2 regions of the Geomicrobium sp. JSM 1781026 genome follow, and region 1 is predicted to be linked to the other one. Evidence: predicted binding sites of a transcription regulator. Region 1 holds the regulator's gene; the other holds the start of a gene.
The links. The regulator Rex, encoded in region 1, represses fermentation and respiration genes when NADH is low (regulators of the CRP and FNR family bind a similar motif). The targets are predictions, from matches to a motif close to TTGTGAAATATTTCACAA.
Positions count from the first base shown of each region.

Region 2: the regulator Rex is predicted to act here: its motif matches at 7,980-7,997, upstream of ACE1TF_RS04490 (cytochrome ubiquinol oxidase subunit I).

Region 1 covers NZ_JBHFQF010000018.1:4,857-20,019, reverse strand. Annotated here, with positions in the region: gene ribD (bifunctional diaminohydroxyphosphoribosylaminopyrimidine deaminase/5-amino-6-(5-phosphoribosylamino)uracil reductase RibD) at 1-1,080, shown strand, start outside; gene ACE1TF_RS19830 (riboflavin synthase) at 1,061-1,666, shown strand; gene ribA (GTP cyclohydrolase II) at 1,650-2,837, shown strand; gene ribH (6,7-dimethyl-8-ribityllumazine synthase) at 2,850-3,308, shown strand; gene ACE1TF_RS19815 (trans-sulfuration enzyme family protein) at 3,462-4,601, shown strand; rRNA gene rrf (5S ribosomal RNA) at 4,687-4,803, shown strand; tRNA gene ACE1TF_RS19805 (tRNA-Met) at 4,814-4,890, shown strand; gene thiL (thiamine-phosphate kinase) at 5,642-6,613, shown strand; gene tsaE (tRNA (adenosine(37)-N6)-threonylcarbamoyltransferase complex ATPase subunit type 1 TsaE) at 6,628-7,083, shown strand; gene tsaB (tRNA (adenosine(37)-N6)-threonylcarbamoyltransferase complex dimerization subunit type 1 TsaB) at 7,080-7,781, shown strand; gene rimI (ribosomal protein S18-alanine N-acetyltransferase) at 7,798-8,244, shown strand; gene tsaD (tRNA (adenosine(37)-N6)-threonylcarbamoyltransferase complex transferase subunit TsaD) at 8,261-9,280, shown strand; gene ACE1TF_RS19775 (DUF1722 domain-containing protein) at 9,288-9,782, shown strand; gene ACE1TF_RS19770 (MFS transporter) at 9,827-11,002, opposite strand; purine riboswitch at 11,082-11,181, opposite strand; gene ACE1TF_RS19765 (ABC-F family ATP-binding cassette domain-containing protein) at 11,205-13,157, opposite strand; gene ACE1TF_RS19760 (redox-sensing transcriptional repressor Rex) at 13,296-13,937, shown strand; gene ACE1TF_RS19755 (twin-arginine translocase TatA/TatE family subunit) at 13,956-14,117, shown strand; gene tatC (twin-arginine translocase subunit TatC) at 14,162-14,932, shown strand; gene ACE1TF_RS19745 (DUF4305 domain-containing protein) at 15,073-15,163, opposite strand, start outside.
Region 2 covers NZ_JBHFQF010000002.1:308,178-323,340, reverse strand. Annotated here, with positions in the region: gene cydD (thiol reductant ABC exporter subunit CydD) at 1-503, shown strand, start outside; gene cydC (thiol reductant ABC exporter subunit CydC) at 500-2,212, shown strand; gene ACE1TF_RS04510 (hypothetical protein) at 2,431-4,338, shown strand; gene ACE1TF_RS04505 (TraB/GumN family protein) at 4,383-5,330, opposite strand; gene cydS (cytochrome bd oxidase small subunit CydS family protein) at 5,492-5,587, opposite strand; gene ACE1TF_RS04495 (cytochrome d ubiquinol oxidase subunit II) at 5,592-6,608, opposite strand; gene ACE1TF_RS04490 (cytochrome ubiquinol oxidase subunit I) at 6,605-7,945, opposite strand; gene ACE1TF_RS04485 (alpha/beta hydrolase) at 8,756-9,367, opposite strand; gene ACE1TF_RS04480 (ring-cleaving dioxygenase) at 9,445-10,395, shown strand; gene ACE1TF_RS04475 (class I SAM-dependent methyltransferase) at 10,515-11,171, shown strand; gene ACE1TF_RS04470 (DUF4385 domain-containing protein) at 11,267-11,716, shown strand; gene ACE1TF_RS04465 (3-hydroxybutyrate dehydrogenase) at 11,815-12,603, opposite strand; gene ACE1TF_RS04460 (GNAT family N-acetyltransferase) at 12,654-13,124, opposite strand; gene ACE1TF_RS04455 (class I SAM-dependent methyltransferase) at 13,251-13,826, shown strand; gene ACE1TF_RS04450 (GNAT family N-acetyltransferase) at 14,095-14,544, opposite strand; gene ACE1TF_RS04445 (hypothetical protein) at 14,550-15,059, opposite strand; gene ACE1TF_RS04440 (DUF368 domain-containing protein) at 15,115-15,163, opposite strand, start outside.

The DNA.
Region 1 (15,163 bases):
CAAAGGTATATGAAAGTTGCGTTACAGCTGGCGCGTTTAGGAAGAGGTCAAACGTCTCCAAATCCTATGGTAGGGGCGATTGTAGTATCTGATGAAGGTGTTATTGGACAAGGAGCCCACTTGAAAGCGGGTGCTGAGCACGCTGAAGTTCATGCGCTCAACATGGCAGGAGAGAAGGCTAAAGGAGCAACATTGTATGTAACGCTCGAACCTTGTTGCCATTTTGGACGCACAGGGCCTTGTACGGACTTCATCATAAAGTCAGGAGTTACCCGGGTCGTCGTAGCTTCTGTAGACCCTAATCCACATGTACAAGGTAAGGGAATTGAAGTTTTGCAAAGGCATGGCTTATCTGTTCAAACGGGAGTTTATGACGAAGAAGCTCGAGCATTAAATCGTAGTTATTTTCATTACTGCAAAACAGGTGAGCCTTATGTGACGTTGAAGTTTGCAAGTTCACTTGATGGAAAAACAGCAACAGTATCAGGAGAAAGTAAGTGGATCACGAGCATAGAAGCCCGAGACGATAGCCATGAAGAAAGAGCCACTCATGATGCAATTCTAGTCGGAATTAACACTGTTCTTGCTGATGATCCTAAGCTCACTGCTCGGGGAGCGGGTGATAGACACAATCCTATTCGGGTCATTATGGATCGCAAACTTCAAACACCAGAGCAGGCTAAAATGCTTCAAGAACCCGGCGGAACTTGGATTTTCACTGAGGTTGATGGCAAGGGATGGGGAACTGATGTGGCAAAGATTATTTGGGACGAACGAGTGACCGTCCCATCGGTTTTGGCTGAGTTAGGGAAAAGAGGAATCCGGTCATTGCTCGTAGAGGGGGGTGCTGAGATTCATGGAGCCTTTCTGAAGGCGAGGCGGTGCGAGCGGGTGATTTCATATGTCGCTCCGGTCATGATTGGTGGAAAAGAAGCGAAGGGAACGGTTGCAGGTACAGGCATAGCTGAACTAGATCATGCCGTAAAATATCAGATACAGAACATAAAGAATGTTGGGACTGATATAAAAATTACATCATTAAGGAAAGGAGAATCAAGCAATGTTCACAGGAATAGTTGAAGAAGTCGCTCGTCTTATATCTATCGAAAAGAAGGAAGGGGGTTGTTCACTAGAAATCGAGTCACGCACAGTGACTGAAGATGTACGCATCGGTGATAGTATTTCTGTTTCAGGTGTTTGCTTGACAGTTACTTCGTACAACAAGCAATCCTTTACCGTAGATGTGATGGAAAAAACAATGGAGGATACGACCATGGGTACGCTTGAAGTTGATGCGCCGGTTAATGTGGAGCGAGCCGTTCAAGCAGGGGGAAGGTTTGATGGTCATATCGTAACAGGTCATGTAGACGGTGTCGGTCAGGTTACGAGCAGAGAAGAGAAACAAAATTCAACCCAATTTTCGATCACTCTTCCAGAAAAGCTGACGCGTTACATGATTATGAAAGGCTCAGTCGCTGTGGATGGCACGAGTTTAACAATATTCGCGGTAGAAGAAAATGAAATAAAAATATCGATCATCCCCCATACACATAAGGCAACGAAGTTTGCATTTTTACATGAAGGAGATGCAGTTAATATAGAATGCGATATGGTTGCCAAATATATTGAAAAGTTCACGGAGGTTAACGATGAAAAGCACGATTGATCAAGCGATTGTTCAGCTTCTAGCAGGTGGCATGGTAGTCGTATGTGATGACGAAGATCGGGAAAATGAAGGTGACCTTGTCGCACTTGCGGACCGTATATCCGCAGAAAGTATTAATTTTATGACGTTACATGGACGTGGACTCATTTGTGCACCGATATCAAAAGAGATTGCTGAGCGGCTACAGCTCGATTTGATGGTTAGAAACACATCTGATCCTCACGAAACAGCGTTTACGGTAAGCGTCGATCACAAATCGGCAACAACAGGCATCTCAGCGGCAGAACGAGCGAATACGCTTTTACAACTCACAGTGCCTAACACGACACCTGAGCAATTTCAACGACCTGGACATATTTTTCCGCTCATCGCAAAGGATGGTGGCGTGTTCACTCGGATGGGTCACACGGAAGCGACTGTAGATCTTGCTAAGCTTTGTGGCGCAAGGGAAGTGGGTGTGATTTGTGAGATTATGAACGAAGACGGATCGATGAGCAGATATCCAGAGTTGTTGGACTTTGCGAAGCAATATGACTTACCTCTTATTACGATTGAAGACTTAAAAGAATATCGCATTCGTACAGAGAATTTGATACAGGCTGAAGCGGCAACGATGCTTCCAACTGAATACGGGACATTTCATATTACGGTCTTTAAGACAAAGTTAGACGATGAAGAGCATGTTGCGATTGTAAAGGGAAATGTTTCCGTTCCAGAAGCAGTGTATACGAGAGTTCATTCGGAATGCTTGACTGGAGATGTCTTTCACTCAAAACGATGTGATTGTGGACAGCAGCTAGAAGACGCATTGCGCACACTTCGTGAACGAGAAGCCGGAGTATTATTGTACTTGCGGCAAGAAGGTAGAGGAATTGGCTTGTTTGAAAAGATTAAAGCGTATCAACTACAAAGCGACGGGCTCGACACTGTAGAAGCGAATGAAGCGTTGGGATTTAAAGACGACGAACGTGAATTCACGGTTGCCGCTGTTATGCTCGATCATTTAGGTGTCAGTAAAGTGTCTCTCGCTACGAATAATCCGGAGAAAGTGAATGGCTTACAAAAATCTGGGATTATTGTAGAAGAGATCATTCCTTTTGCACCAACTGTATATGAGGAAAACGAACGTTATATGAATGCAAAAAAAGAAAAGCTTGGTCACTTAATATAGGAGGTCATTGAAATGGAGAAGACGTACAGAGGAACATTGGACGGAAGAGGATTAAAGATTGCGATTGTAAAAGCTAACTTTAATGAAATGATTACAAATCTACTTATGGCAGGGGCAAAAGAGACGTTAATGAAGCTCGGCGTCAAAAGTGAAGATATTCATATTGTTGAAGTTCCAGGTGCATTTGAAATCCCGTTTGCCGCCCGTAAGACGGTAGAAAGTCAACGCTATAATGGTGTCATTGCACTCGGGGCCGTAATACGGGGAGAAACATCACATTATGATTATGTGTGCCAAGCAGTGACGAGTGGTGTAAGCTCACTTAATATTGAGTCAGATATTCCGATCACTTTTGGTGTATTAACGACGGATACGAGTGAACAAGCTTTGGCTAGAACGGGGATTAAGCATCCAAACACAGGAAATGAAGCCGCGCGCACAGTTGTTGAAATGGCGACATTGGAAGTGTAAGGAAGCAAATTTTTGGTTCTGATTCTATACTAGCGAAGTATAGAGTCAGAATCGAATATAAAGAATACTATGTCATATTTTCTCACAGATTTCTTTTTAGTCATCGTTTCCGACATTCGACTGTGATAAACTCGAAAAAAGGAGTGAGTCACCATGAAGCATTTCGACTGGAGAGTTATTCATCAAGAGTCTGGGAAAAAGAATCATTTACATAGTAAAGCAACCCCGATTTATCAGACGTCAGCCTTCGCTTTTTCGGATTTAGATGATTTGGAACAGTTTTTCTCTCCTGAAAATGAACGGTACATGTATACGCGCTATGGGAACCCGAATACAGACGAGTTAGCAGATCTTGTTGCTGGTTTGGAGGAGGCGCCCGCAGGTGTGGCTTCGTCATCAGGAATGTCTGCGATCCTTGCAGGTGTTTTAGCTGTCGTAAAACCAGGAGATCATATGCTCATTCCAGAAGATGTGTACGGGGGGACGTATGACCTCTTTCACAACTTTCTTACGGACTGGAATGTTCAAATAAACACGGCCTCTTTTGCCGATAAGAACAATATCCTTAGTGCATTAACAGAAAAGACAACGCTCATTTTTGGAGAGACTGCAGCCAATCCCCTTCTAAGGGTTGAAGATATTGAACAACTCACGCAAATAGCAAAGGGTCACGGCGTCAGGGTCATGATCGATAACACGTTTGCGACGCCATATTTTGTTAGGCCTTATACATTAGGGGCAGACTTGGTCGTACATAGTGCAACCAAATATATTGGTGGGCACAGTGACGTTACCGCGGGCGTCCTTGTCGGAGAATCATCGTTAGTTGAGCAGGCGAAGAAAAAAGTCATCCAGTTAGGTATGAATGTCAGCCCCTTCGAAGCATGGCTCACGACACGAGGATTAAAGACGATCTCCGTTCGAATGAATCAACAAAGCAAAAACGCGGCAGAAGTGGCAACCTTTATGCAAGAGCAACCAGGTGTGAAGGTGTACTATCCAAACACCTTAAGTGATCATGGTAATGGAGCGATGGTAAGTTTCGACCTCGGCCATCAATTTGATGCGTATACATTTTTTAAGAGCTTACAATGGATTCGAATTGTACCCACATTGGCAGGAGTAGAAACGACAGTTTCTTACCCGCTAAAAACATCCCACCGCAGCATTCCGAGTGATTTGCAAAAACGCTTAGGTATAACGGAAGGACTTGTGAGAATGTCTGTAGGCCTAGAAGATAGCGGGGAAATCATTGAAGAATTGCGCCTTGCTTTAGCGGCTGCAAAAAAATAAATAAACTTTTTTTCTAGATGCCTTGCATTATCTTTTTTTCCATGATATATTATTACACGTGGCGTTGAGAGACACCACAAACGAATCTGGTGACATTGGCAAAGAGGTCACACCCGTTCCCATGCCGAACACGGAAGTTAAGCTCTTTAGCGCTGATGGTAATTGGGGGGCAGCCCCCTGTGAGAGTAGGACGTTGCCAGGTTTTTTCACATCGCGGGATAGAGCAGTCTGGTAGCTCGTCGGGCTCATAACCCGGAGGTCGGAGGTTCAAATCCTCCTCCCGCAACCAATTATTCTTTAGATTGTAGTACTCGAAGAGTGCAACCAATTTCACTCTCGACACTACGTCGAATTTTTTTCTTCTCTGCGAGAAAGAATTGTAGTGCCTGGAAGGTGCAACCAATTTTACCCTCGACACTACGTCGGCTAAACTTCGAAGCAAGAGGGGATAGTGGTACTGAGTGAGTGCAACCAATTAATATTTAGATTGTAGTACTCGGAGAGTGCAACCAAATTACTTTCGACACTACGTCGAATTTTTCCTTCTCTTTGAGAAAAGGTTGTAGTGCCTGGAAGTTGCAACCAAAAATACATAGCTCAATTAAACATACAAACGACAAATCGTTTGTTTTTTTGTGTTTAAGCGAACCTACTCATGTGACGATGCTGCAGATTTTTAGTGTCCAACGAAAGCATAACGCTAAGTAACTGTGTGTGCCTATTTGCGATAATGATCCACTGCATAGAGTAACAACGACAAAAAATTAGCGTTCGCAATGGGTCGGGCTCTGCTCGATAATGTGTGTGGGGATTTTACTTATTATTATCCAGAACACTTACGAAATCCCACCGTAAACGCGCTTATGTTGGCATTTACGGTTCTTCTGTGGGGATTTTGGAAAAATGAGAGAAGTTCTTCCTCCAAATACCCTCATGAACCGCATTTTGGGGCAGTTTTACAATGCGTGTACTTTCGTGTACGTGCACCAATTGTATGCTAGAATATTGGTTATGAGCCTTGACTTAAAGGGGTATAAATGATGGATGAATTTCGCTTAATAGAACGGATTCATAATACAATTGAAGATAAACAGCCAGGTGTGCGTGTCGGAATTGGGGATGATGCAGCAATTATTCAGCCAAATGCTGAATTGGAGACGATCTGTTGTGTCGACACGCTATGCGAAGGTGTGCATTTTAAACGATCAACGATGAAACCGGCAGACATTGGCTATAAGGCGCTCGCTGTAAACATTAGTGATGTAGCTGCAATGGGTGGAAAGCCTAAATATTACCTTGTATCCATTGCTGTTCCTCGTGGTTGGTCTGATGATGAAGTTCTTGAAATTTATGATGGAATGCAAAGCTTGGCACAGCAACAAGGGGTTCATCTCATTGGCGGTGACAGTGTGACATCAAAAAGTGAACTATACATATCTGTGACGGTTCTCGGTGAAGTGGCAAAGGGAAGGGCGTTACTTCGAAGTAGTGCACGCGTCGGTGATGTTGTTTTCGTTACGGGTTCATTAGGAGGTTCAGCTGCAGGTCTCGAGCAGTTATTAAATCAAGATGCTAACCCGAACAAAGCATTTGTTGAGGCGCATCAACGACCGCTGATGCATACTGGGGTTGCGCAAATGTTCACCGAGAACTCAACGAGAATGGCATTGAATGACATCAGTGATGGTTTATCAAGTGAAATATGGGAGATTGCTGAAAGTAGTGACGTTCATATTGAACTTGAGGAAAGCAACATCCCGATGCCAGAGTTGATGGAAGAGACGTTTGGGCGCGAACTTTCTTTGCGGTTTGCCTTTAACGGTGGTGAGGATTTTCAATTGCTAGGTACGGTTTCGAAAGAGGATTGGCCACGTATTGCTGAAGAGGCAAAACGTATAGGAGATCCACTTACAATAATCGGTCATGTCATCGGAAAAGGTGCAGATGTGACGTTAAACTCGACCACACAAAAAACACGCCTTGTGCGTGAAGGATATACACATCGTTCTTGAATAGAGGTGAGGGCATGAGAGAATACGAAATATTGACGAATGATACAGAAGAAACGATGCGTCTAGGGGAACAGCTAGGACAAGTCGCCAAACCAGGGGATGTTTATACGTTGGACGGGGATTTAGGTGCAGGGAAAACGCATTTTAGTAAAGGCTTTGGAAGAGGCCTAGGTGTTCAAGGGAATATCAATTCTCCAACATTTACCATTATCAAAGAGTATAAAGGAAGGCTTCCTTTTTACCATATTGACGCGTATCGCTTGGACGAGAGCGATGAGGAAGATCTCGGTCTCTCTGAATTTGTTGATGGAGACGGAGTAACAGTCATTGAATGGCCATCACGATTGAGCGTACCATTGCCTGAAAATACCGTTCATATTACCCTCCAACGACTTGGAGAGCAAGAGCGACGTTTACAAATCAAAACAAATGCTTTGCATTATACATCTGTGTTGGAGGTGTATGAATGATGATTCTTTCTATGGATACATCCACGTATGTGTTAGGTACTGCAATCGGTACAAACAGCGAGATTGTTGCAGAGTGGACGACGTACAAAAAAGAAAATCACTCTCTTCGCCTCATGCCAGGCATTGATGAGGTGATGAATCAAGCGAATCTGGAAATGAAAAATCTAACCGGCATTGTTGTGACGACGGGTCCTGGATCATATACAGGGGTGCGTATCGGCGTCGCTACGGCTAAGGCGATGGCGAGTTCATTGGACATCCCCTTATATGAAGTATCTTCACTTGAGCTGTTAGCCCAAAATGGGAAGTATACGAGCACCGTGATTTGTCCGTTTATTGATGCTAGACGAGGGCAAGTATATGCTGGTTTGTATGAATCAAATGATGGAGAAGTTTCTCAAATCCGTGAGGACGAGCTTGTGCTGATGAGTGATCTGCTAAAAGAACTGGACACGCTCGAGCGCAACGTTCTTTTTCTAAGTTTAGATCTAGAAAACCATAAAGAACAAATCCAAGAAGTTCTTGGCGAACGAGCAATATTTGGAGGCGCGACAGACAACCGCACGAAGCCAAGTGAGATGATCCATTTGGCAAGTAAAAAAGATGCTGCAACGAATGTAGACACGGTTGTCCCCCGGTATTTGCAATTGGCAGAGGCGGAGAAAAATATCCAGAAAGAATCTCGTGATGATGGGTAATGGTGCTCGCGAATTGGTGAACATTAGACGGATGACGGTTGCTGACATACCGGCAGTACTCATCGTTGAACAGGACGTATTCACGATGCCGTGGACAGAGCACGCATTTGTTAATGAGCTTGTGAAGAATCCGTTTGCTCATTATTTCGTGTTAGAGTTAGACGCACGAATCGTCGGATATGGTGGTGTTTGGCTCGTCATGCAAGAAGCGCATATCACGAATTTTGCTATCCATTCTTCCGTGCAAAGGCATGGGTATGGTGAACAGTTATTTCAAGAAGTTTTGGAGACGGCAAAGCAATACGATACGAGAAAGATGACGTTGGAAGTTCGCACGAGCAACACGGCGGCACAACGGTTATATGAGAAATTTGGATTTGTGAAGACGGGGATCGAAAAAGGATATTATACGGATACAAAAGAGGACGCTTTTGTTATGACGCTTGAAATGGAACCTAGTTAGAGAGGAAGATGAAGCATTGTTAACCCCTACAATTCTTGCTATTGAGACGAGCTGTGATGAGACAGCCGCAGCAATCGTTCGAGGTGGAAAAGAGATCTTGAGCAATCAAGTAGCGTCGCAAATTGCGATTCATGAACAATTTGGAGGCGTTGTGCCAGAGGTTGCCTCTCGTCACCACGTTGAAAATATGACAACGGTGATCAAGCATGCACTAGCTGAAGCGAACCTTACGTATGATGATATTGATGCTGTGGCGGTTACTGAAGGCCCTGGCCTAGTAGGTGCTCTGTTAGTCGGTGTGAATACGGCTAAAGCGGTTGCGTATGCACACAACTTACCACTGCTTCCAGTTAATCATATTGCAGGTCACATTCATGCGACGAACTTGGTTGATACGATTGAATACCCTGCGATGGCACTTGTTGTTTCAGGTGGACACACGTCTTTAGTCTACATGGAGACAGAGGGAAGTTATGAGGTTATTGGCGAGACAAGAGATGACGCTGTTGGTGAAGCATATGACAAGGTAGCTCGCACCATTGGTCTACCGTATCCAGGCGGACCACACATTGATCGGCTCGCCAGAGAAGTGGAACCAACGATCGATTTTCCTAGGTCATGGTTAGAGGAAGATACGTATGATTTTAGTTTTAGCGGATTGAAGTCATCGGTCTTAAACTATGTGCACAATCAAAAGCAAAGAGGCGAAGACATTCACGCAGAAGATATTGCAGCGAGCTTTCAAGCAAGTATTGTTGAGGTCCTCGTAGAAAGGGCATCGCGAGCGGCGCTCTCTTATGACACGAAACAGCTCATTGTTACAGGTGGAGTGGCTGCAAATCAAGCGATACGCAGTGCTATGAAAGATAAGATGGAGCGTATCGGTGTGCAACTCATCATCCCACCTTTATCTTTATGTACGGATAATGCAGCCATGATTGGTGCAGCTGCGTTTGTAGAATGGAAAAAGAAGAACGTTGCTGATTTGAAATTAAATGGGGTACCAAACCTCCCTCTTACTACACATGTGAGGTGAAAACAGAATGTCACGAATTACTTCTCGAAAGGCGGTCTCTAAAGCCGCTGAAGCTGTATGGGCAGCAAATAAATACTTCGTCCTCGCTTGCTCACAATCAGCATATCGGGACATTCGCCATCATTTACGTCCAAACGAACGCGATGTGAATGCTGCGTTTCTTCGGTTAAAGGAAATTGACAGGACTTATAGAGGAGTGCATTCCGCGGACTTGCCTGAGCTGTCCAATGCGCTCTACCACCTGCTCGGATACTTTAAATCTGATTTACTCACCGAAGAGCGTCAATATCTTCAGACTCGAGTAAAAGAAGATCCTGAGGAAGTTCTCGAGAAACTGGAGACGTACACATTTGCGTATGATAAGACGTATTTAAAAAGTTGCCGCCTATGGCAACGTGATCGTTCTTTCTCCCTTGTCCCTGTTGGTTTAAAGATTGAAGGAGAGCTAAGCGAAGCTTACGTTTGGGACTGGCAAGGAGATTATATTTGCGATGATAATTGATAAAAAAGCCAGCCTATAGGTCGACTATAGGCTGGCTTTTTGTGTCACTTTACTTCTGCTGACTGTTGAGTATAGTTCAGTTGTGGTCTGCGTAATGAGACGATTGCAAAACCAAATGCAATTAGAACGAGAACCGCTCCGAAGCTTGCGAGACTCATTACTGTTCCTGTAAATGCAAGTACGAGTCCTCCAACTGCTGAACCGATGGAGATTCCAAATTGCAAAGCGGAAGTGTTTAAACTTTGCTGGATGTCGGATGTTTTTGGCGCCGATTGAATTAAATAGTTTTGCATTGCCGGAGTGAGTGCCCAGCTTAGGCCACCCCATAATGCGGTAAACACGAGGAACATTAATAGATATCCGGTCGTGAAAGGGATGACGAACAGCACGACGGCAAATGTGGATACGACAGCAAGTATGGACGTTCTTGATCCAAACTTGTCACTGAGTACACCGCCGAGTGCATTCCCGCCAATAGATGCTACACCAATGATTAGATAAGAAATACTAATCCATAGCGGTTCCATCTGAAACGCTTCTTCAAGAAATGGTGTGAAATACGCATAAAGCACGTAGTGACCGGCGAGCATGAACAACGTAACTAAATGAGCAGTGCTAATCTTGATGCTTTTCAACGATTGTACTTGCTCACGGATCGGTACAACTTTCTCCACAGGCATCTTCTCAATGAGCAAGCTCACAAGAATAATTGAAAGCAAAGATAGAAGGGCAATGCCTAAAAAGACCGTTCTCCAATCCAATACTTCTGTTAGGAATATACCTACTGGGACACCAAAAACGAGAGAAGAGCTGATTCCCATAAACACAAGGCCAATCGCTTTTGCCCGATGGCTAGGTTTTACAATTTTCGCTGTTATGGTTAACGATAAGACGACAACTAGAGCCGTACTCATGGCTGTAATAACACGGGCAATCATAACGAGAGCGAAAGTCGTACTAAAGTACGTCATGATATTTCCAAGGGTAAAGATAATGAGTGCAATGATATATAATTTCTTCCGTTCAACTTTCGCAGTTATTGAGATTAATACAGGTGCTGAAATTGCGTAAACAAGGGCAAACACGGTAATGAGCTGACCAGCAGATGCAATGGTTACATCCAAATCAGCAGCAATGACAGGCAGTATACCCCCAACGATTAACTCCACGAGACCGACTGAAAAAGCTGCGGCGGCGAGAATGTACACTCTCCAATTCATACAAACAACCTTCTTCCTGTTTAGTAGTGATGGCGTTCATCATCGTTCAGGAAGACATAAAAAAATTCCTGATTACAAAAATGAAAACAGCCATTTTTGTAATCAGGAATTATCGGTTCCTGGTAGAGACCCTCAAACCATATCATTGAGGTTATACAACAGTTGATTATATTAGCACATGTCTTAAGCATTGGCAATCGTTTTATGATTGCAATTCCTGCCATTCTTCCAGGAGTTCTTCAATCTTTCGTTCATTTTGTTCGATATCTTCTTGGATCTTTGCCGCCCGAGCGAAGTCTTCGTATACGTCGGGCTGGAGAATAAGTGCTTGTAATTGTTCGGTTTCCGCCTCTAGTTGTTCAATGGCTTCTTCTAACATATCAATCTGTCTTTGGCGTTTGCGCGCTTCTCGTTTATCTTCTTTGCCTTGCATAAAATCTTTCTTTGCGGTTTGCGATGATTCAGGTGGGGCGGCATTTACTACACGGTCGTCAGTAAGTTCAGCAAGTCGCAGTCGTTCCCGCTCTGCTTCTTCTTCTTTTTTCTCTAAATAATAGTCATAGTTTCCGAGGTATTCAATAAGGGAGCCTTCATGAAATTCTAGTGTTCGTGTAGATAAACGGTTTAAGAAATAACGGTCATGCGAAATGAATACGCTCGTCCCTGGATAATCCAACAACGCCTCTTCAAGCACTTCTTTACTGTCGAGGTCCAAATGGTTCGTCGGCTCATCAAAGAGTAGCAAGTTTGCCTTTTTCATCATCAGTTTAGAAAGAACAAGTCGTGCTTTCTCCCCGCCACTCAGACTGTGGACAGGTTTTAGCACATCTTCCCCACTAAATAAGAAACGACCGAGAACCGTACGGATGTTCCGTTCATACACATGGGGATACTCGTCCCAAAGTTCTTGAAGCACGGTTTTACTCGCGTTCAAATCACGCTGTTCTTGGTCGTAATACCCTACAGTTACTTTGCTCCCGTGCAGCACATTTCCGTTCTCGGCTTCAAGACGCCCACCGAGGATCTTCAAGAGCGTGGACTTCCCAGTGCCATTCGGTCCAATCATCGCAACACTCTCACCGCGTGTAATCGCTAGATTCACTCCGGTGAGAACGGGCAAGTCACCATACGAAAATGAGAGGTCTCTCACACTGATTACATCATTTCCGCTCTTTTGTTCAATATCAAAAGAAATCGATGCACTCTTTTGATCAGAGAGGGGAGCGTCGATTCGATCCATTCGTTCTAATTTTCGGCGACGGCTTTGTGCACGTTTCGTCGTAGAAGCGCGAACGAGGTTTTTTTGGACGAAAGTTTCGAGCTGTTCAATTTCTTCTTGTTGTTTGTCATACGCTTTTTGTTGTAATTCTCGACGTTTATCGCGCTCAATGAGGTAATCTGTGTAATTGCCTGTAAAGACGGTCGCTTGCAAATGGGCAATTTCATATACTTTTGTTACGATTCGGTCAAGAAAATAACGGTCGTGGGAAACGACGAGAACAGCGCCATCATACCCGTTCAAGTAATTCTCTAGCCATGATAGTGTATGAATGTCCAGATGGTTCGTCGGCTCATCAAGAATGAGCAAGTCTGGTTTTAATAAGAGAAGTTTAGCGAGGGCCAATCTCGTTTTTTGGCCACCACTAAGCGTCTGAACTTTTTGGGTGTAATGTAAGTGATCGAAATTTAACCCAGATAGGATGCTGCGAATGTCCGCTTCATAACGGAAGCCACCTTTATTTTGAAAGGCTTCTTGTTTGTCATCGTATTCTTTCAACGTCTGTTCATACCGCTCGGGGTCCTCAAATACTTTTGGGTCAGACATTTGTTCTTCAAGTGCTCGGAGTTCATGTTGAAGCTTGATGACCTGTTCATACACGGTAAGCATCTCGTCCCAAATGCTGCGTGTCGAGTTCATGCCCGTGTCCTGGGCGAGAAAGCCGACGTTCACCGATTTGGGCATAATCACTTCACCGCTGTCATAAGACATTTCACCGGTAATAATTTTGAGTAGTGTTGTTTTTCCACTACCGTTGCGGCCAACGAGCGCAACACGTTCCCCGCTTTTGATTTCCATTTTTATATCTTGTAATATGGAGTCGACTCCAAATGATTTCGAAATTCGGTCACATTGCAGTATGATCAATGGGCTCATCCTTTTACGCAGACATCTGCGAGACTGTTTAGTCTAACGTTATAAGACAACGTCGGATAGGTCAAGCGTACAGCGACTTTGGTGAAAACATGTTATAATACTAGCTGTAAAGAGAAGACCGATCGTGAGGGAATGCCTATGGAGGAACAACAGAAAATACCCCAGGCAACAGCTAAGCGCTTGCCTTTATATTATCGTTATCTTGAGAACCTATATGGTTCTGGTAAGTTACGCGTGTCCTCAACAGAATTGAGCGAAGCGGTGAAGATTGACTCAGCAACCATTCGAAGGGATTTTTCGTATTTTGGCGCTCTAGGTCGTAAAGGATATGGTTATGATGTTCATTATTTGTTATCATTTTTCCGCAAAACACTCGATCAAGACGAGACGACACATGTTATATTAGTGGGTGTTGGGAACTTAGGCAAAGCGTTGCTTAACTATAACTTTGCCAAAAACAACAACACGCAAATCGTTCGAGCATTTGACAATGATCATTCACTTGTCGGTCACGAAATCGGCGGGGTCACCATTAGTCATATGGATGAACTAGACGAAAAGGTAACAACCGACATTAAAGCGGCAATCCTCGCCGTTCCGTCAGCTGTTGCACAAACGGTTGCAGATCGCTTGGCAAATACAGGTATTCAAGGCATTATGAACTTTACTCCTACGAGACTGAGCGTTCCTGATCACATCCGTTTGCATCACATTGATCTTTCGATTGAATTGCAATCTTTAATATACTTTCTCAAACATTACCCTCTACAAACAAAGTAATATAAAGGAGGAGACACTATGAATATTGGATTTGGCAGTATACTCGTAATCCTCATAGCTGCACTCATCGTCTTTGGTCCGAATAAGCTTCCTGAAGTAGGACGTGCGACGGGAAGTGCCGTACGAGAGTTCCGAAAGGCAACTCAGAACGTTCTTAACGATACGAAGAAGAATAAATAGATGGAGAACACAATGATTATGATTTGGATGAAGGACGGGTGTAGATGAAACAACAAGACATGACTTTTCTCGCCCATTTTGAAGAACTGCGCAAACGATTAATTATCGTTGCGATTTATCTTGTTGTCGGTATGGCTGGAGGATTTCTAGCTGCGCCTACGGTCATTGAATACTTACAAAATATCCCACAAGCCCAAGACTTCCCGATGAACGCCTTTCAGCTTACTGACCCGTTGCAAGTGTATATTAACTTTGCTTTTGTCATCGGTTTAATCTTAATTGTTCCAGTCATTTGGTATCAAATGTGGGCATTTGTTTCCCCAGGTTTGGCGGATAAAGAGAAGAAGATTACGTTATCTTATATCCCACTTGCGGTTTTGCTTTTCCTCGGTGGTATTGCCTTTTCTTATTATATCCTCATTCCTTATCTATTAGAGTTTTTAGCTAGTATCGGGGACCGACTCAACATTACAGAGCAATACGGAATTAAAGAATACTTTTCTTTCTTATTTCGGTTAACGATTCCGTTTGGGTTCTTATTCCAGCTGCCGGTGCTCATTATGTTCTTAACCCGACTCGGCCTCATTTCGCCGATGTTTTTGCACCGAATTCGGAAGTACGCCTACTTCGTACTCATTGTTATCGCAGCATTTATTACGCCACCGGAACTGATTTCCCACCTTATGGTTACCGTACCGTTATTGCTACTTTATGAATTAAGCCTCGTCATCTCTAGGGCGGTTTACAAGAAACGATTAAAAGAAGAAGCTGAAGCACAACGGCAAATGGCAGAGTCTGACACATATTCAGAGTAAACCTAAAAAAACTGAGCTCATTCAACTTGGAATGGGCTCAGTTTTTATTTTCGTAAAATCATACGTATGTACAGCAAACGACTGTGAAAGGTGATATTCGCCCCAACCATTCGTGGTTGGGGCGAATCGAAAAGCGTTCATCATTGATTGCTTTGGCTTTGTTTTCGTTTTTGTAAGTTGTGCCAGGCGAGCATGTAATCAGCCGCGGCAATGCTTATAAATAAAACCGAA
Region 2 (15,163 bases), on a different contig from region 1:
TGAGCGTCATCAGTCAGGATGGCTATTTATTCGCCGGCACAATTGCGGAGAACATCGCGCTCGGTGACAACGATTCGATCCGACATGAAGCAGTGTTTGAAGCAGCAACTGAGGCCGGTGTGTACGAGTGGATCGCACAGCTTCCAGACGGGTTTGATACTGTAATTGGTGACGGAGGGCGCGGGTTATCCGGTGGTGAACGTCAACGTGTGTTCATTGCACGAGCTTTCTATAAGAAACCCGCGGTCGTTCTGTTTGATGAGCCGACGACCGGGCTCGATTTAAAAACAGAGCAAGTGCTCCAATCATCGTTGTTACGACTCAATCAGAACTCGACTGTGATCGTCGTCGCTCATCGCCTTTATACGATTCGACAAGCAGATCGGATTGTTTTCATGGACGAAGGAACCGTTCGTTCCGTCGGCACGCATGAAGAGCTGTGGCAGAGCGATCCCCTTTACCAACAGATGATCCAGACACAACAAGGAGGAGAATCGTCATGAAAGCTCTCATTCCTTATGTGAAGATGGCGTTTGCCGAAAGGCGTGATATGCTCTTATCAATTTTGACTGGATTTATTGCCGGAATCGCAGCGGTAAGTCTCTTTTCGGCAAGCGGTTTGCTCATCTCTCGAGCCGCACTCACGCCCCCGATCTACACACTCATGGTGATCGTTGCGATCGTGAAACTGCTCGGTGTGACCGCCGCCATCAGCCGCTATGGTGAACGCTATTTCTCACACCGTGCGACATTCACAATGTTGAGTAACATCCGCCTCAGGGTATACGAAAAGTTGGAACCCGTCGCATCTCGCGTATTGTCAAAAATTCAAAGCGGTGACCTTATGTCCCGAATTGTTGGGGACGTTGAGTCGTTACAACACGTGTTGTTGCGCGTCATTTATCCACCCGTCGTCATGCTTACTGTATTTATCGCAACGATTACGTTTACATTCACGCTTTCTTTCGGTTCTGCGGTTGTTATTTTGGCAGGCTTTGTACTCGTGCTCGTCGTCATTCCAACACTATTTTTTATCGGTCACCGTCGTGTCGATTCTAAGCTTCGCCAAACGAGAGGCGAGCTTTCATCCGAAACAGCCGAGTTTCTTTCTGGCTTCAAAGAACTCGTCATTCACGGCGCTTCCGAGCAACACAAACATGTTGTTCACGAAAAAATTAATGCGTATGAACGGGAGAAAGAGCAGTCCGAGCGAATGCACATTTGGAGTGAGTTCGCCATTGGATTTCTCTCACTCATCGTCTCTGTTGGCGTGCTCGCGTTCGCTGGGTTTCAAGTCGCAGAAGGAAATCTCGCCGGCACATTGCTTGCCATGCTTCTCATGATTTCACTCACCGTTTTTGAACAAGTCACACCGATGGCGCTTTTCCCGTACTACGTGCAGGAGAGCAGTCAAGCCGCCAAACGGCTGGAAGACATTGATGAGGATGCGCGTACAGAACCGTCATTTACTCCGTATGACGGTGATTCACCCCCGAGTATTCAGTTTGATCGGGTGAGCTTTTCGTTTCCAGATTTCCCACGTCCAGTGCTCGAGTCCGTTTCGTTTGCCATCGCCCCTGGGAGCCATACCGCCATCATCGGAGCAAGCGGCTCAGGAAAATCGACGATTGCATCGTTGCTCCTCAAGTTGCAACCTGTTGACGATCAACCGATCTACTTGAACAACACCCAGCTTGACCATATTGATGAGCAAGACGTATGGCAATCAAGCAACGTGTCGCTTCAGTCCAACCAATTCTTTGTCGGTAGCGTAAACGAGAACTTGGCAATGGGCAACGATCAAGCAACAGAAGCCGAAATGACCGATGCGCTCAAGAGCGTCGAACTCGACCATTTGAACTTGAGCGACGCCTTGCATGAAAACGCCGCAAACCTATCTGGTGGAGAAAAACAACGGCTCGCACTCGCTCGCCTCTTCTTGCGGGACGCGTCACTGTGGGTGCTCGATGAACCGACGTCATCATTAGATGCCCTTACCGAACAGCGCATGCTCGACCAAGTGTTTAGCCGTACTGAAGACGCCACCGTCGTGCTCATTAGTCACCGACTCACCGGTCTCGAACAAATGGACCAAATAATCGTCGTCGATCACGGACAGATCATTGAGGCAGGGCCGTATGACGAACTCATTGCACAGAACGGCTATTTAAAGCAGATGAAAGACCTTGAAAGTGAGTTGTTTGCCGGATAAAACACGAGACTTCGTTGCGAAGTCTCGTGTTTTTTCTAATGACTTGCCACTAACCTTATGCTGAACGCAACTTCTGTCCCCTCCACACTTATGCTCTCTACCCCCGTCTCTTTAATCGCACATTTTTTCATTTTTAGACGCCAATACAAGCAACTCTCACGACTCATCCATACGTTATTAAAAAGAGAAAATAGTAGGGAAAAGGAGGTATCGACATCTTGAATGTATCAAGCTTTCAAGAGCTTTTATTAGCGTTGGCTGCAAATGCGCCTGTAATTATTATTACGAACGATATTGTTGCTGAAGGGACGGCTACAGTGAATTATCCTGTACTCATACGTGGGGCAAGCCGAACCACCCTAATTCAACGATCTCCAACTTCTTTAGGTGTAGTATTCAATGTAACAAGTAGCGGTCAATTAAACTTGCAAAATTTAATTGTAGATGGCGCAAGCAATAGTGGTAGTGTCGCCTCACCATTAATAAACACTGCCGGACAATTAAACATTACAGATGTGACATTAGAAAATTCCTTTTCTTCTTTTCGCGGAGGAGCGATCTCTCAAGCAGGTAATTCTACTACCTTAACGAACGCAATTATTTCAAATTGTGCAGCTCCGGAGATTGGTGGCGCAATTTATGTTGGCGGAAGTAACAGTGCACTCACCATTAATGACACAACTGTGCTTGGCAGTTTTTCTGGTAGTAACGGCGGCGCCATCTATATTAATCAAACGACTACACTGCGTTGTACAAACGTGACCTTCAGCGAAAACATCGCATCCACAAATGGCGGGGCATTGTTTGCCAATATAAATACCTCAACAATCATGACGAACTGTCGCTTTTTCAACAATCAAGCGAATAATGGCGGCGCGATTTTTGTTAATCCAACCACGATTTTCGAATTGCGCGATAGCGAATTTAATAGCAACTCAACAAGCGCGAATGGAGGGGCTGTTTATTTAAACAATAACAGTAACTCCGTTCTTAGTGGAAACTCCTTTGTATTCAATACAGCAGCAAATGGCGGGGGCATATTCTTAAATAATTCAGCGATCATGAATTTAAGTGGCAGCACGTTCACAAGTAATGCCGTGTCGAGCAGCGGGGCCGGAATTTTTCTTAACACGAATACCGAGTCAACCATCTCTGCTTGTACGTTTTTTAGCAACGCTTCAACGAACGCTGGAGCCATCTATGTGAACTTTGGCGCTACGCTTCAACTCGTGAACAGTTTCCTTGATTCAAATTCAGCAGCAAATGAAGCAGGCGGAGTATTTATAAATACTGATGCTGTAGTTTCAATCATTAACACAGAAATAGACCGTAATACGAGTGACGTTGGCGGAGCAATATCGATTAATACAGGGGGTAATGCCCTCATTCAAAATGGTACGATTCTCGATAACAGTGCCGCGACGCAAGCGGGTGCGATTTTCAATTTAGGAACACTCACATTAAGTGACCAAGTAAACTTTGGCTCTGTTGGTTCTAATGAAGCACCAATTGCACCAGGGATATTAAATGCTGGAATATTGAATGTTCAAAATCTCATTTTAGACAGTAACGGTCTATTCATTGCGACTGCAGACAATGTTGTGCGCATCATAAACCCACTGCTTCCAGGTTCGATATTCCAATTAGACACTACCGACTATGTCTTTCCAGATCCAGAAAGAAGCCCTATCGTCATTGCCATCCCAACAGAGACTTACCCTGTGTTAACGCAAACTGACGCTGATGCGTTTCTCAAACCTGTAACTGGATTTGAGGATTGGAACATCCAGCTCCTCAACAACCAGGTGGTGCTCGTATTCAACCCATCTCCTGGCCAAAACACGATTACGTACCTGAACGTGTTAGGTGACGTTAATCCGAATCCAACGAGTTATCAACCAGAAGACTTGCCGATTATTCTACAAGATCCAGGACCAGTGGAAGGTTTTGAATTTATCGGTTGGTTCGATGCAGCAGGAAATCAAGTGACGGTTATTCCTGAAGGCACAACAGGTGACATTGTTCTGTTCGCAAGATATCGTGAGAGTGATGTTGTCATCGGTGACCAAGTTATTCAAAATAAAGTACGTATTGATTGTGATCCGTGCGATTGTAAAAACGAATAGAAAAAAAACGTTCACGATTTATTCATGAACGTTTCTTTTTTGTTCTAATTAATTCGTTCCACCGTATATCCTCGCTCTTCCAGGAAATCATGAACGCCTGGCTCGATAAAAAAGTGGAATGCGCCGATGAGCGCCAAGTAGGTTTGACCGTCATCTTCTTGCAAGATTTCATCAATAATATCGGCATTGCGCTCGTTTCGATCCCACAAATACACTCGGTCATACTCTTCCCCATACGTCACTTCTTCCCAATATTCAATTAACGGTTCTTCTTCTCCTTCTAGCCACATTTCAACCATGTCATCCCCATCTACATCTGGCATATCGACGTCCTCGGGGTTCATCACATCTTCAAGTTGTTCAAGTTGAAGTTCGAGGGACTGCTCATTCAATGCGAGCAAGCTAATTATTTGTCCTTCAAGCTCCTCAATTTCTTTTCCGTCTTCAACGGCACGTTCGAGGTAATGCCAATCGACGCCAGCATCAAACGTCGCATTTCCTTCTTCCTCTTCTTGAAGTCCGCTCGTAATGTACCACGGTTCCAAGCTGTTGACCACCTCTTCTGGCATTCCTTGAGCTTCCATGATGGTGACGATCTCTTCATACATTTCCTCGTCAATCACATCTTCGAGCAACGTGTCATCATCAAAGGTAATCAAATCCATCATCTCTTCTTCATTTAAGCCCCCTGATGGGTCCATGCGGGGCCAGTCAATTTCAGGAAGAAGTACATCCGCCTCTTCATAGGCGGCTTCTAGTTCTGAGTTGAGTGGATACATGTCAGCAAACGCAGTATGAATCGTGCCTTGCAAGTAGACCGTCGTATCCCCTTCCTCGATCTTCCAAAGAAAACCGCCACCCTCCCCTTCTACGGTCTGTTCTTCTTCAGATTCAGGGGCATCTGCTTCTGCTTCTTCGGTTTGTTCCTCTTCATCCGTCGCACAAGCGGTCAAAAGTAAGAGCATTCCCATTCCAGCTATCCATTTTTTCATGATCGTTCCTCCATCGTTGTTTTTCTGTTCACCCTCTATATACACAAATAAGACCCGGTCAAAACTCGAAGGTAGCCGTTCGGTTATGAAGAGTCCAAGAACGGTCGTGAAGCGACTCAAAAAGAACGCCCCATCGACATTGGTTGGGGCGTTCTTTTCTGTCACGTTTTATCTTTTGAGGCTATAAAGAAGGCAATCACAATCGCTGCGATGAGCACAAGGAACGGAGCAACGAGAATGAGAAAGTCATCTAGCATGAGCTCAACCCCTCTTTCCTTTTACATACTTGTCATCAAATAAGAAGAGACGTACAAGCAAGTAGAGTGACGGCAATAACAACAACATGCCGAGGCCAAACACGACGATGAGCGAGATGGCCATCGCATCATTTGTAAAACCGTCGTAAATCGTTAAATACGGATACAAAATATATGGGTAATGGGAGATTCCATACCCGAAGAAGGCGAAAGCAAATTGTCCAATCATGAGCCAGACCGCGAGACCAAACCGCTTCGCTCGCACGATGAGCACGAGCGTCGCTACCCACAATACGAATGAAATGGCGAACATCCACCATAGATTTAGAATGCTTTCGAAGTGATGGATGTTATGATTTCGAAGCTCCACAATGATTCCGCTTGCGGCAACAATGAGTGGCACAGACCAAATCATCGCGTACTTGCGCATGAGTGATGTGGCTTTGCCGTCGCCGGTTTTATTTGCATACCACGTGAGAAATACTGACGAAATATATAAGACAGCCACGATACTCAACACGACGATCGCCCACGTGAGCGGACTCGTAAATAGCCCGGTATAATCGAGCACCGGGTTGCCATCTTCGAAATAGACAAACCCGCCTTCTGAAATCGTGAGCACGACCGATAGAGACGCAGGAATGAGAATCCCGGACACCCCATACATAAACGCATACCCTTTATGCCCTTTGGCACCGTATGATTCAAACGCATAATACGAGCCGCGGATGGCAAGAAGGATAATTGAAACACTCGCTGGAATGAGCAGTATCGTTCCGAAATAATACGCACTGTCAGGGAAGAAACCAATGATGCCGACAAAGAAGAACACGAAAAATACATTCGTGACTTCCCACACCGGCGACAAGTACCGTTGAATGACTTTGCTTAAAATGTGCTGTTTGCCTGTCATAATACTGTGCGTATTAAACACTCCGGCTCCATAATCAATCGAGCCGACAATGATATAAAAGAAAAGGAAGAGCCATAGTACGGAAATCCCTACAACTTCTAAACTCATCGCTCATCCCCTCCTGTAAACTCCTCGAGTTCTTTTTCCACCGGCTTACCGCGGAACATTTTGCGTAAGACGACGATTGTACCCACACCGAGGATGAAATAGAGCAACACGAAGCCGATGAACACAAGGTCTACATAACTGGCGGTCGTTGCCGCTTCGTCTACCGTCATAATGCCTCTTAAAATCCACGGCTGACGACCGACTTCAGACATCCACCAACCTGCTTGAATCGCTAAAAACGAGAGCGGACCTCCAAGCACAATGAGCCAGCGATACCACTTTCGATCGACAAACTGCCAGTTTCTCCACTTTGCGACCACATATACGAAGGATAGCGCAAGCATGAACATCCCAATCGTCACCATCGTATCGAAGAAGTAGTGGATAATAAGTGGCGGCTGTAATTCTTCTGGAAACTCTTCTAGCCCGGTCACTTCCGCCATTGGATTGCTGTGCGCAAGTATACTTAGCGCATAGGGAATCTCAATGCCATACTGAACTTCTTGGTTGTCATCAAGGATCCCCCATAAAATGAGCGGCGCCGCTTCTTCTGTTTCGAAATGCCACTCGGCAGCGGCTAGCTTTTCAGGTTGGTGCTCTGCCAAATACTTACCGGATAGGTCACCAATAAGTGCGGTTGCAATCGCAAAAACGAAACCAACCTTCATCATGACATTCAATGATTTTTTGTAATACGTTGTATGGCTTCCCTTCAGCAGGCGAAACGCCGCAATTGCTGCCAACATAAAGGCGACCGTCATATACGCGGTTGCAAGAACGTGGGTAACCTTCGTTGGCATAGAGAGCGTGAACATCGCCAGCAACGGATTAATGTCAACCATTTCCCCGTTTACGAGTTCAAAACCTCCAGGTGAATTCATAAACGAGTTCACAACTGTAATAAAGAACGCACTCATTGCCCCACCGATCGCGACAGGCACAAGTAACAACAAATGCTTTCTTTGATCATCAAAGCGGTCCCAAGTATATAAATAAATTCCTAGAAATATAGCTTCAAAGAAAAACGCGAACACTTCCATAAATAGTGGAAGGGCAATAATATGTCCAGCAAGCTGCATAAAATTCGGCCATAGAAGCGCGAGTTGCAAACCAATCGCAGTACCCGTGACGACGCCGACCGCAACGGTGACGACGAACCCTTTGGCAAGCCTTCTCGCCATAAGGATGTAGTGAATATCATCTTTACGGATTCCTAGCCAATGAAAGAGCATAATCATGAGTGGCAGCCCGACACCCACAGTCGCATAAAATATATGAAAAGATAGTGTCAATAACGTTAACAGTCGACTCATCAAAACCGGATCATCAATAAACATCTGCTGCCTCCTTTTCCATACGACCCGAAAAAGATTGTGCACAACTTCACAATCTTTTAGTTTTATTATACCAGCTGTATATGTAGGATGACATGTGTATGGTTTGACTATTTTATGAATGTCTAGACACAGTTTTAAAATTTGTCACTCGTCGTCATCATCTAGCTATACCCGTTTTTATTTACACGGTACACCTGCAAATTTGAACGTGTAGGCAGCGCAGCATGTGACCAGGTGGAATTTACGGTTCCTACCGCTTAGAAACGTGAATAAAACCAGCTCATGCAATGTTGAGCGAGCTGGTTTTATTGGGGTGTGAATGCTTTTTACATGGATGTGCACGTTTTCGACAAAGAAGTGCACATTTCCGACACGAGAGTACACCTTTCCGACACCGATGTGCTCACTTTCGACACGGGAGTTGGTATTGTACCTAAGAGGCAGACCCATACTGGTTGTATATTTGACACGCGTAGCTGTGGGGCGACGCGCAAACGGCATGCGCTCGCTTTCGACATGGATGTGCACGCTTTCGACAAAGGAGTGCACATTTTCGACACCGATGTGCTCACTTTCGACACGGGAGTTGGTATTGTACCTAAGAGGATGATCCATACTGGTTGTATATTTGACACGCGTAGCTGTGGGGCGACGCGCAAACGGCATGTGCTCGCTTTCGACAAAGGAGTGCACATTATCGACACCACAGTGCACGGTTTCGACACGAGAGTGCACATTTCCGACACCACAGTGCACGCTTCCCACCGCGCACCCTCTCGCTCCGCACCTTGCACAGGAACGTCGCTGCTCTTAGCGGCTAGCCAACCCTTTATTCCACCAACTTGCTGCAATATCTACTTCCTTATTCGTTAACTCATGACCGTGATCGGTGAGTTCCACAGTTACATCCGCACCGAAGGTTTCTAATTGCTGTCTAAGGGCATATGCCTCTCCTGGCGGGGTAATTGCATCTCGAGATCCACTCGTCATGAAAATCGGCATCCCGCTAAGATCACTTCGCTCGGCTTCAGGGTACAGATGGCTCGGGTGAAAAAGGAGAGCCGCTGAAAAGAGCTCGGGTTGCTGAAGAAGCATGTTTACGGCCAAGTTCGCCCCATTCGAATAGCCTAACAGATGAATATGTTTGCGGTTCACTTGGTTATGCTGGACGTAATCTTCAATGACGTGTAGCACCTCTTCGGCACGTTGATTGATTTCTTCTCTATCAAACTTTCCGTCTGTCGGCCGCTCAAAATGACGAAACCCACCGTGGTCACGCACTGACCCGCGTATTCCTAACACTGACTGCCTTACGTCAATTTCCCCAACAAAGCTGAGTAAGTCGGTTTCTCTCCCCCCACTTCCGTGAAGTAGCACAAATGTGTGTGGGTGATCCGTACTCTTATGAAAAAAATGCTTCATCGTTATCGCTCCTTCCCGTTTGACTTTCTATCAGTTTATATTTAAACTGATAATAAATCAACTGTGAGGTGAAGGGTATGAAATTACGCGGTCAACACCATATTTCATCGTTAACAAAAGATGCGAAAAAGAATCTTGCCTTTTATCGGAATGTACTCGGAATGAAACTCGTAAAGAAAACCGTCAACCAAGACAACACGTCGTTTTATCACTTATTTTATGCTGATGAACAAGGTACCCCAGGCACTGAAGTTACATTTTTTGAGATTCCAAACCTCGCCCAAAAACATGACGGCACAAACACCATTAACGACATATCTTTACGCGTGTCTTCCGTCGCTGCGCTTTCATTTTGGAAAACTCGCTTTGAAAGGTACCAAGTGACGCACAATGAAGTCCAAACGATGAACAACGCCGCTGTTCTCCCTTTTCAAGACCCTGAAGGACACAAGATGTTCCTCGTTGCCGACAGCGACTTGGACGACAAACGGGAACCATCTTCACCTGAAGAGATCCCGAATGACTACAACATCTTAGGTCTAGGTCCTGTGCGTTTGAAAGTTCAATACGTAGAGCCAACGAGCGACGTATTAACTGACGTGCTCGGCTTCACGAAAAAAGGCGAATATAAAAACGGTGAGCATCGAGTTTTTGTATTTGAAGCAGACCGGGCAGGTTTATCAGGACAAGTACATGTCGAAGAAGATAAGACCTCACCAAAAGCAAGAGAAGGAAGAGGCAGTGTGCACCACGTCGCATTTCGGGTAGAAACCGAAGAAGAACTCCAGCAGTGGGTAAAACGAATTGAAGAGGAAGGCTTTCAAACGTCAGGCTTTGTAGACAGGTATTATTTCCGTTCTCTCTATTTCAGAGAACCCAACGGTATTCTGTACGAACTGGCGACCGATGGACCAGGCTTTGCAATCGACGAACCCGTTGATCAATTAGGAAAATCTCTTTCTCTCCCTGACTTTCTTGAACCCAACCGAAAGGAAATTGAAGCAAAACTCCAGCCGCTGCAAACGTAATGACCGGCCGCCCGTACGTGGGCGGTTTTTTACGTTCATAAATTCGGCCATGCCCCGAACACATTTTCCAATTTTCTTAGCGTATAAATAAAAGAAATCCTCGTCATAAGGAGGTTCGAATGAATAAGCTACACAAGTACTTTGAATCGAATGACGGACGATTAATTCATAAATGGATCCATTACTTTGACATTTATGAGCGCCATTTTGATCGTTTTGTCGGAACAGACGTTAACATTTTGGAAGTCGGTGTGTCACACGGAGGGTCGCTTCAAATGTGGAAAGAATACTTCGGAAAAGGTGCCACCATCTACGGACTAGACATTAACCCCGTGTGCAAATCCTTTGAAGAAGAGCAAGTCAACATTATTATTGGCGACCAAGGCAATCGCACCTTTTGGCAATCCATTAAGCCTACCTTACCGGAAATGGACATCATTATTGATGACGGCGGGCACTTCATGCACCAACAGATCATCACCTTTGAAGAAATGTATCCATTGTTGTCTGCGGATGGCGTCTTCCTCATCGAAGACTTGCACACAAGTTACATGGAGGAATACGGCGGAGGATATGAAAACCCAAACAATTTCATTGAATATTCAAAGCCGTTCATTGATCAATTGCATGCGTGGTACTCAAGGGACTCACGTTTAGCTGTGACTGATTTTTCTAGATCTGCGTGGTCGATGAGCTATTACGACAGCATTCTCGTGATCGAGAAACGTCCGAAGCAGCCCCCTTACGACAAGATGACCGGCAAACCCTCTTGGTAACTTTATTGTTGCGCGCAAACGTTTACGATTGCGTGCAACCGTAGGTTTGGACAAGCACCTCTTGAGGTAATGTAAAATCATAGGAGGGTTGCAGGATGAGTAAATTTTATGATGACATCGATTTCGACAATACCGATTTCCGTAAACATCCGGAACGTTACCGGGTCGGCAGGGGCGAGCAAGGTGTGCTTCTTGTCGAGCCTTATAAAAGTGAAATCTTGCCAAATTGGCGATTTAAAAGCGTGTCCATTGCCGAGGAGTCGTCGGAGAAGATATATGAGCAATACGCCCAGTACAAAAAAGCAGGCGATTTTGTCGGAATGGATATGGCGAGAAAGTTTTTACAAATGGGCTACACACGCGCCCGACGGTACGCCAATTATCCAGGAGGTAAGAAGTATAGCAAGAATGGCGAAGTGAACGAGAGAAAAATTGATGAGGAAAAAGCAGCCGCAGCGGCTATTTTTGAGAAAAAATGGGTCTCAGTGCGGGAAGATGAAGAGTATTTGCAGTTGAAGCACGAACACCAAAAAAAGTACGGGTAGTAAACACCTTCCAAAGTGCCCCGCTTCCTCGTCGTGAGGCGTCACAAGACACGAACCGTCCCAATTGCGCTAAAAAACACCGTAAAATGAGAAATTTCTCATTTTACGGTGTAGCCGCCATCCATCACATTCGTTTGACCTGTAATTCCTTGTGACGCTTCATCCGCTAAGAACAGTGCGTAATGGGCGATCTCTTTGGGTTGGAGTAATCGTTGCTGCGGAATTAACGGGTAAAACTTTTTCTCGAGTACTTCTTCTTCTGAAACGTTCATTTCACTAGCAAGGTCATCGAGTTGCTTTTGTACGAGATCGGTTCGAACATACCCAGGGCAAAGGGCGTTCACGGTAATTCCTTCTGCCGCACACTCTAGCGCCGTCACTTTCGTCAAACCGACGAGCCCGTGCTTTGCACTATTGTATGCTGATTTGCCCGCATACCCTATGAGACCATTAATGCTCGCCATGTTAATGATGCGGCCGTACTGTTGCTGCTTCATCATTGGCAGTACTGCCTTCGTCAATCGAAACGGACCCGTAAGCATCACATCAATCATCGTTTCAAATGTTTTCGTTGGAAACGTTTCAACCGGAGATACGTGTTGCATGCCTGCATTATTCAGCAGTATATCCAACCGTCCGAACCGCTCTACTGTTTGCTGAACCGTCTGCTCAATCTTCGATTCATCCTGCACATCACATACTAATGCAAGCACGTCCTTGCCTCTCCCTCGCAACTGCTTAACTCGATCATGAAGTAACGACTCATTGCGGTCAGTCAACACGACGTTCGCACCCGCATCAGCGAACCGATTGGCGATCTCCCAACCTAAGCCATTCGCTGCCCCTGTAATTAGCGCTGTTCTCCCTTGTAACTGATTCACATCCATTCCCCCGTTTCGATAATTTCACTCTCCAGAGTATAATCAAACCGAATCGTTTATATGTTTTTGACGTACACATATTGTTCTCCGATCGGTCCTTCGATCCGACGTTCAGAATCTGTAAATCCAACGCGTTTGTATACCATTTGTGCTGCAATATTTCGATGATTTACAGCTAGTACTACTTGGTCACATCCTGGGAACTCTTCTCGAACAAACGCTGGCAATTGGTTCATGCTCTTCTTCGCGATACCTTTGCCTTGCTGTTTGTAATCAATGGACAAAGCTGTAAGTAACATCGCATGAGGATTATCGGTGTATTCTTGCACTCTCTTTGTGGCGTGCAATAAGAAGAAACCGACAGGTTCATTATCTTGTAAAATGACAATACGATACTGACCTTTCTGAACCTCACCCATTGCAGAAGGTAAAGATGTAAACTTCTCTTGCTCAGACGGAAGTTCAAATTCGTTTAATTTTTTCTCATGTTGATTAGAATAAAACTTTAGTGCCACATCTGTTTCCATACATGAACCTCCAACATAGCGTCATTGTACTCATTATACCAAATTTGTAGTTTGACACTTTATTTTTCTTCAGTTACATTAAAGATATTAAAGACTCTATATATCTATAATAAAGGAGACCGACAATTGCATTCACATCATGAACGTTTACAAAGAAAGATTGAAGCACTTGAAAATCAAGACAGAACACAAAAGCTGCCTGCCGACCAGTTATTGGACCGTTTGCACATCAAGCCTGCGGCAAACATCCTTGACCTCGGAGCGGGCACTGGCTACTTAACACTACCGGTTGCGGATCGTACAGCTGGTACGGTATATGCCCTTGACCGTGATGAAAATATTCTAGCCTACCTTTCGCAAAAGGCAAAGGAACAAAACCATCATAATATTACCCCAATAACGGGCGATTTCACATCCATCCCTCTTGGAGATGAAACGGTGGATACAACGCTCGCTTCCATCTCGCTTCATGAGACCCAACAATTGCCCGACGTATTGAAAGAGATTCACCGTGTTCTACAAAATGACGGACAGTTCCTCTGCTTAGAGCTGGAACACACCTCTTCATCCTCTGGACCACGTGTGTCATCCGAGCAAATGTCATCTGCCATCATGGCTGCTGGCTTTGAAATCGTTGAGCAACTACCCCTCGACTTCAGAATGGGTGGAGACCCTGCTTACCTTATTATTGCGCGGAGATAAGTTCCGACAGCGAAGCGACTCGCGCAGGGCCAGGCGGGGACAGCATACAAAAGGATGTTGAGGCGTTAGCAAATCTGCGCTCTAGTTTCACGAAATCAGCACTAAAATCGCTAAAATGAGCAAACTTGCTCGCACAATGGGTAAACTCGCGCGCAGAACTGGGCACGTCTCCCTGCCCAATGCCCCCGATTTCGAAGTGCGAAAATGCTATCGGTGCGACACTCGCAGAGCCACCCCAGGCGGGGAACGGCATGTCGAAGTGTTCCTATCACAAATACAGATAATGGCTCGTATTCGTGGAGCGATGCTGTGCAAGACGAGAAAACCCAAACGATGTGTAAAACCGGTCGGCTTTTTTTGAATCGGTATACAGCGTCAGAACGTCATAGTTTGGCTTTGCATACTGAATGATTGACTCGAGCATCAGTGTGCCTGTGCCTTTCCTCCGATACGGCCGAGACACGTAAAAACGGCGCAACCGACCGACCCTTGTTGCGTCGCAATAAGGGTCGGTATTCAGGCCGGCAATGGCGATGAGCTGACCGTCACTCGCATAAGCCCCGACTAAACATTCGCCGAGCTGGTCAAACCGGTTTGTTCCTTCTTCATAATCACGCAGTAACCGTCTAATGAACCGAAACCCCTCTCGTTGGCTTTCATCGACTAACAGAGAAAGCATAGAGAGAGAAACACGGTCTAACTTTCTCACCGTAACCACGAGCTTTACTCGTTCCTTTCGATCAATTGTTCAGTAAAGCCAAGCATCTCTTCATCGCTGATGTCTGTGTCGAAATAGAAGATGATCCACCCATGATCATTCATGTTTACAAGGTGGTTCGTATAATTGTCGGGCCCAAATTCACCGACAGAAACCGAATGGCCGGCAATCTCTATCTCTTCGCTTTCGGTTAGCGCTGTTTCAAACTCTTGGATTTGGACTTGAATTGCGGTTTCCCCAACGAACCCTTCATACAAACTCTCAAATTCATTCGTCTCTGGAAACTCAGGTGCAGGCTCATCGGAATCAGGCTCCCCGTAGTTGATCGAAAGCGTATCAAAGCTTTCAGACCCTTGGATATACGCAGATAAAATCTCAAACTGGTCATGTTCAGCAATGGTTGCGTTAAATTCGCTTTCTTCAATTTGTTCGTTAATTTCAGCTACTGGGTCATTAGACTGTGAAGCACAGCCTATGAGAATCATGGCGACTAATGGAAGAACAATCCATCGCATCGGGCATCGTCTCCTTTGACACGAAGTACTACTCACATACCCTTTATTCATACAATTAACCCTTTTTTGAACTTACTTGAAATGTAAACACCAATCCACCTACG